2 regions of the Arthrobacter russicus genome follow, and region 2 is predicted to be linked to the other one. Evidence: riboswitches for the same ligand, from Rfam matches in the RefSeq annotation. Region 2 holds a riboswitch; the other holds the start of a gene.
The links. Region 2 has a riboswitch for cyclic di-AMP ahead of JOE69_RS10565 (aggregation-promoting factor C-terminal-like domain-containing protein). Riboswitches for the same ligand answer to the same signal wherever they lie in the genome.
Positions count from the first base shown of each region.

Region 1: it holds a riboswitch for cyclic di-AMP, as region 2 does, so the genes downstream of both, JOE69_RS17850 (M23 family metallopeptidase) here and JOE69_RS10565 (aggregation-promoting factor C-terminal-like domain-containing protein) in region 2, are expected to answer to the same signal.

Region 1 is NZ_JAVDQF010000001.1:1,590,505-1,593,899, reverse strand. Features, by position in the region: gene serC (phosphoserine transaminase) at 1-135, opposite strand, end outside; gene JOE69_RS07455 (iron-dependent transcriptional repressor DtxR) at 397-1,092, shown strand; cyclic di-AMP (ydaO/yuaA leader) riboswitch at 1,194-1,377, shown strand; gene JOE69_RS17850 (M23 family metallopeptidase) at 1,385-2,416, shown strand; cyclic di-AMP (ydaO/yuaA leader) riboswitch at 2,623-2,786, shown strand; gene JOE69_RS07445 (C40 family peptidase) at 2,789-3,395, shown strand, end outside.
Region 2 is NZ_JAVDQF010000001.1:2,254,907-2,258,301, reverse strand. Features, by position in the region: gene JOE69_RS10575 (MFS transporter) at 1-737, opposite strand, end outside; gene JOE69_RS10570 (MarR family winged helix-turn-helix transcriptional regulator) at 751-1,179, opposite strand; cyclic di-AMP (ydaO/yuaA leader) riboswitch at 1,341-1,482, shown strand; gene JOE69_RS10565 (aggregation-promoting factor C-terminal-like domain-containing protein) at 1,488-2,198, shown strand; gene JOE69_RS10560 (hypothetical protein) at 2,256-2,912, opposite strand; gene upp (uracil phosphoribosyltransferase) at 3,369-3,395, opposite strand, start outside.

The sequences.
Region 1 (3,395 bases), 660 kb from region 2:
CAGCCGATGCGCGGCGCTGAGCGCAGCGAGCTGTTCCGGCCGTACCTTCGAGGGCCCGGCACCGAACCGTCCGTCGGCGGGCAGCAATTCCTCCGGAATGGTCGGAACGGCTTGGGCGGTAGCGTTTTCAGTCACGGGAGCTCCAGAAATAGACGCGGCGAGTTCGACGTTGAACCGGTGGTTGGGTACATTCTGCCGCAGCAGCCAAGTCGGGCCTAAACCGGAGAGGTAATACTCCGGCGGGCAGGGCAGCCGTGGTGACGGCTCTGATTTCCGGCCGGTACTCCGGCAGGCTAAGTTAGAGTCAGGTTTCCGCGTGGAGCTTCCGATGGCGTTTGCCGCTGCGAGGTGACCCGCTGCCCCAGTTTGTCCGCCGTTGTGAGGAGTGTTATTCACGTGACCGACTTGATTGACACTACAGAAATGTATTTGAAGGCGATCTTGGAACTCGAAGAAGAGCACATCGTGCCGCTCCGGGCCCGGATCGCAGAGCGCCTGCACCACTCCGGTCCCACGGTGTCGCAGACGATTGCGCGGATGGAGCGGGACGGTCTGGTCAAAGTTTCCGGAGACCGGCACTTGGAGTTCACCGATTTGGGTCGTGACCGGGCGACCTCGGTGATGCGCAAACACCGGTTGGCCGAGCGCTTGCTGTCCGATGTGATCAAGCTCGATTGGCCGTACGTGCACGAAGAGGCTTGCCGCTGGGAGCATGTGATGAGCGAGCGGGTCGAGGAGCGGCTGTACGAGTTGCTGGGCCGGCCGGTCGATTCGCCCTACGGGAACCCGATCCCCGGATTGGAATCGTTCGGCGGGCACAAGGCCCGGGAATTCACTGAAGGCGTGATCAACATGGTCGACGCGATGGCGAAATACACGCCGGAGTCGAAAGTCGTCATCGGACGGCTCTCGGAACGGATCCAAATCGATCCGGAATTGCTCGGACAGCTTGAAGAGGCCGGCCTGCTGCCCGGCGTCGCGGTGTCCCTGGAACAAGTGGGCGACTACATCTCGGTCCGGGTCCCGGACATCGACGGCGCACTGGAGCTGCCTGCTGAAGTAGCGGTGCACATCTTCGTCTCGATGGCCTGAGTTAGATAACGGAACTGTTACAAAACGGTTCAATGCCGTATAGTAAAAACCTGACGCCGAAATCAAAGCGTTACCCGCGCCAGCACTGAGCCTTGCCTCTGCGCGACGGGCTTCTAGTTCTTTAGGCAAGGACGGGGGAACCATTTTTGGCCGGTCGACGACCGGCCTTGGGGTGAAGCTCTCAACTGTTTGGCCGGGCATTCCATTGCCGCAGACGGTTGCGAGCCGGGTCGCTCTCCGATCCGAATCCGACAGCTAACCTCGCAAGTGCCTGAGAGAGGATTCCATGTCAGTGAGCAGTCAGGAGCTCCGCCCGCGAGGGCGGCGCAGCGCGGCGCAGCCACTTTCCGAAACGGCACCCTTCGCCGCGGCCGAGGCGGTGACCGCACCCGTCGCGCAGGTTCCGAAGACTCCGTTCCAGGCGACGGCAAGCGCTTCCGGGCTCCGCCCCCGGGACGCTGCCCGGCGGGCCCGCTTGGGCGCAATCGCGCCGGAAGCCGGCAGCCGTCCGGCGCCGGTGATCCCGCCTGCGCCGGCCACCGCACCGGCGTCGAACTCCAACCGCTCTCTTGCCACGCCCAGCGTGGCCGCCCAGGAGTTGAATCGGGCAGCAGCGCGCCGGGTCCGACGCCGGGCGGCCGTCCCGGCGTCCCGGCCCGGTCTGCGTTCGGCCAAAACCGCGCAACGCGGCGGCATCGCCCTGGCCGCAGCCGGTTTGGCGCTGGCGTTCGTGGCGCCGAGCACGGTGGGAACCGCGCCGGCCACGGTGCCGGTGGCCGACGGCGTTCCGCTGAGTTCCGCGCCGATCAGCGCCGCGGCGGATGCGGTCCTGGACTTCAGCGAAACCAAAACCACGAGCAAGGCGGATCCGGACGGCAAACTGCGTCAGCTGCTTTCCGCCTCGGCCAGCAAGGTGGCGCCGGCTGCCGCCAAGGGAACGCTGTCCGCGCCTCTCGCGTCGATGACCGTCGTCTCGCCGTTCGGGTACCGGGTCAGTCCGCTGACCGGAGCCAGCGGGGAATTGCACACCGGCCAGGATCTGGTCGCCGCATGCAGCACCCAGGCTTACGCCGCTGCCGGCGGCACCGTGACTTTCGCCAGCTGGGATCCCTTCGGCGGTGGCAACCGGGTGGTGATCGACCATGGGAACGGGCTGTCCACGACGTACAACCACAATTCGTCCTTGCAGGTGAAGGTGGGCCAGAAAGTCAGTCGCGGCGATGTGGTCTCGCTGACCGGAACCACGGGCAACTCGACCGGCTGCCACCTGCACTTCGAGGTCATGGTCAATGACAAGACCGTAGACCCGCAAGGCTGGCTCTGAGCAGCTGCTCCCTTGGCCGGCCGCATGCCGGGCGGATTTGCGCTGCCCACTGTACTAAATAACGATAGGTCACGAAATCATCCCTTGGAATGAAATTTCCGTAACCGGAATGTGACATTCGATGGAAACTGCTGTAGCGTCTTATCTGCACCGGCGTTTCCAGAAGCTGGTGTCCTCGAGCAGATTGCCTAGCTCTGCCACCGCTCGAGGTCCGTTCGCAACATTCGTCTGGCAGAGGCGGGGGAACCACATGCGGGCTTCTTAGGAAGTCCTTGGGGTGAAGTCGCAGATGCTCCGGAAGGAGCTGATGCGGCCGGGTGACTCCCATCCGAATCCGACAGCTTACCTCGCAGGCTTTGGGAGAGGCTAAACGTGTCGTCTAAGACGTCTATCGGTCGCCATCGCGCGGCCAACGTCAGCACTAATCCGCTGACTGCAGTTTCAAAAGCAGTAGCGTCCAATGCGGGCAGCTTCGGCCGTCAGGCCGCAGTAGTAGTGGTTGCCACCGGGCTCGTGACCAGCCTGGGTCTGCCGGCTGAAGCCGCAGACACCGGTCGGGCCTCTGCGGAGAACGCCAGTAGCAGCCTCAAGATCGCCGCGCAGACGGTCACCGCAGCAGCAGACGCCACGGTAGTCTTCGACCGTCCGGCCACGAGCTCTACGCCGAAGCCGGCGATCAGCACGCGGACCGCAGTGCAGTCGGACCGGGTTGCCACCACCACGGCCACGGCGGAGAAGCCCGTTGCCACGGAAGCCGCTGATGTCCAGGCAGGTGCCGGCCTTGCTGCCGTCGTCGCTTATGCACTGAGCGGAAAAGGCAAGCCCTACGTCTGGGGCGGCACCACACCCAACGGCTGGGACTGCTCGGGCTTCACCGGTTGGGCCTATGCCCAGGCCGGGATCTCGTTGCCGCGGACCAACCAGTGGAACGTGATGAAGCAGACTTCCACCCCGCAGCCGGGCGACTTGGTGGTGCAGA
Region 2 (3,395 bases):
AAGGCATTGGTGATCTGGAAGTTCATGGTCAGCGTAGCCACCAGGCTGACCAGAATCATGATCATCAGCAGGTCCGGGCGCTGTTTGATGTAACGCAGGCCTTCGCGGATCTGCCCTTTGCCGCGTGGTGCTTTGGCCGAGGGGTGCAGTTCTGCCGGGCGCATCTTGGCCAGCGAGATGATCACCGCGCCGAAGCTCGCCGCATTGATCAGGAAGGCCGGGCCGGTGCCCAACCAGGCGATCAGCAGGCCGGCCAGACCGGGGCCGGCCAAACGGGCCAGATTGAACGAAGTCGCATTGAGCGCGACGGCATTGGGCACGTCCGGGGCCTCGACCACTTCGGAGACGAAGGCCTGGCGCGACGGGGCGTCGATCGCGCTGCCGACGCCGAGCAGCAGTGCGAGCAAGTAGACGTGCCACAGCTGCACGGTATTGGTGACCACCAGGAGACCCAAAATCAAAGCGCAGGAACCCATCGCGGTTTGGGTGATCAGGAGGATTTTCCGCTTCGAGTAACGATCGCCCAGCAAGCCGGCCCAGGGTCCGAGGATCAGGATTGGCAGGAACTGCAGACCGGTGGTGATGCCGACCGCGGTTCCCGAATGGTCGGTCAGCACCGTGAGCACGAGCCAGTCCTGGGCGACCCGCTGCATCCACGTGCCGATATTGGACACCAGGGCGCCGGTGACCCATAACCGGTAGTTGAAGACCTTCATCGCGCTGAACATGCGGGTCATCCGGCAACTCCGGTCATTTGGCGGCCATTTTCTGCAATATCTCCGCTGCTTCCCGTAACGTCTTGCGCTCCTCATTGCTCAGTTTGGCCAACCGCTTTTCCAGCCACTCGTTCCGGCGTTGCCGGGTGTCGGTCAGCACTTCGCGGCCGGCCGCGGTCAGCTCCGCGAGCACTTGCCGTCCGTCGCTGGGGTGCGGCAAACGGTTGACCAGCCCGGCCGCTTCGAGTCCGTTGACCGTGCGGGTCATCGACGGCGCCTGGACGTGTTCGGCATCCGCCAGTTCGCGCAAAGTCAACGGACCGTGGCCCAGCAGGGCGAGCACGGTGAACTGGCCCGCGGTGATCGATTCCGTCGTGGCTTCCACCCGGAGCCTGCGTGACGTGCGCATGATCGCCATCCGCAGTTCCACCGCGAGCGAGGCGCTTTTCTTCCTGGCTTCCATATTTACTTAGCATAGGTCATTAGCTTTGCTAAGTAAATATGGGAGTCTTCCGCCTGTTACCGAAATGTGACTTCTCCGGCAACCTCACGTATCGTGTATTGAGTGCCGGCAACAGCAGGCACGGCCTCCGGGAGTTCGCCGAGCTCTGCCGCTACCGGATGGATCCAGCAATACCGGCAGAGACGGGGAAACCAATTTCGGCTGCCGATCCTGGGCGGCCTTGGGGTGAAGCCTTGAAATTCAAGGCCGGATGCTCTCCATCCGAATCCGACAGCTCACCTCGCAGGCAAAGAGAGAGGCACCACTACGTGACCACTTCGTCACGCCGCACGCTCGCGCGGCACGCCGCTTTGCCCGGTGAAAGCAACTCCGGACCGGCGCCGCGGAATTCTTCCGGTTCCAGCAGGGGACGCCGTCGTGCCACGCCGCAAAAAGGCACCTTGGGCCAGCTCTGGGACGCCACGCCGAAAGCTCCCGCCCAGCGCGTCGCCGCGGTAGCCGTGGCCGGCGTCATGGTCGCCGGCATCGCGACCACCGGCCAAGCCAACACCCCCGAACCGCAAGTGGTTTCAGAGAACGCCGCTGCCACCGCGATCACCGCGAACGCCGCAGCAAACCTCGACTTCGCCCGAGTGGCCTCCAAGTCGATCCCGGCGGAAAAGAAGGCGGGCAGCACCACCGATGCCGCGTCCTCGGAAATCCAGGCGGTCAACGACCCCAAAGCGGCCCAGGCTTTCGCCGCCTCGCAGCTGGGCAGCTTCGGCTGGGATCAAAGCCAGATGTCCTGCTTGGTGTCACTGTGGACCCGCGAATCGGGTTGGCGGACCACTGCGGAGAACCCGTCGTCCTTGGCTTATGGCATCGCCCAGTCGCTGCCGGCCGAAAAGATGGCAACTACTGGCGCCGATTACCGGACCAATTACAAAACCCAGATCACCTGGGGCCTGGGCTACATCAAGCAGCGTTACGGCAGCCCCTGCGGAGCCTGGGGCAAATCGCAGGCGGTCGGCTGGTACTGAGCAGCCGATGCTTAAATCAACAGCGGTTGGCGCCACACGGCGCCAACCGCTGTTGATTTAATAGGTGATCTTCTGGCTCTTGAAGTTGTAGTACTCCGTTGACGGCTTGAGCCACAGGTACACCAGTGCAGCCACCGAAACGATCAGGGTCAGAATCCCGAAAATCATGTTTGCCAGGACCAGGGTGTGGTTGGCAGAATTCGAAATCAACGAGACCAACCCGCCGATGATGCCGATTGCCGCGAAAACCGTGGCCAGGATCCGAGCCCATTTCCGTCCGGCGTTGTTCGCCATGGCCATCCAGATCCACAAGCCGGTGCCCACCACGATGCCGAAGATCACGCCGACATAGGCGACAACCCGCGCGATCGTCGCCGCAGCCTCGTACTCGCGGGCACTCAGCTGCACGTCCGTGCTGTTCAGGCCCAGCTGAATTCCCAGCTCCACGGTGAACAGGCCGAAGATTCCGCCGATCAGGGCCAAAGCGGCACCGACATACATCAACAGCACCGCGATCTTGATGCTCTGCGGCCGCTCCACCTCGGCCAGCTGCGGCGCCGCGTAGTTCCCCGGGTACGCCGGGAACTGCGGCTGGCCGTAGGGCGCTTGGCTTTGTGGGGCGCCGTACGGAGCTTGCGGTTGCGGCGCAGCATAAGGCGGTTGCTGTTGCGGTTCGCCTTGCGGGCCCGGGTACGGTGGTTGCGCCTGGTTCACCGGCTGGCCATAGGCCGGCGGCTGCGGTTGGCCAATGGCCGGTTGACCAGCGGGCTGCTGGCCATAAGGCGGCTGTGGAGCACCGTACGGTGGCTGACTTTGCTGCGGCTGGCTCGGGGCTGCTTGATTCGGCTGCTCCGGTTCGCCGTGCTGCGGCTGATTCGCGGGTCCGGGTGGCACACTGGGGGGCTGGAATTGGTCCATATTCAGAGCATATCCCCGAACCGCGCAGCCGGCTCGGACTTTCTGCAACACACAGCGGCAAAACAGCCCCGCTGCCCGTCCAATCGCGACGTTCAGTGGGCAGGGACGTCTGAGCCCACTGAACTTGTGATTTGGACGGGCCTACCAAGGGCGGACATGCGAGGCCCAACCAGGTTTGCCAAGGCCCGGCTTCGCCGATCCCCGCTCAGGTTTGCGGGCACGCCCGACGTCGGCCGCGGTGCCAGCGCGCATTCAGCCGACGACGCCGTAAAGCCGGTC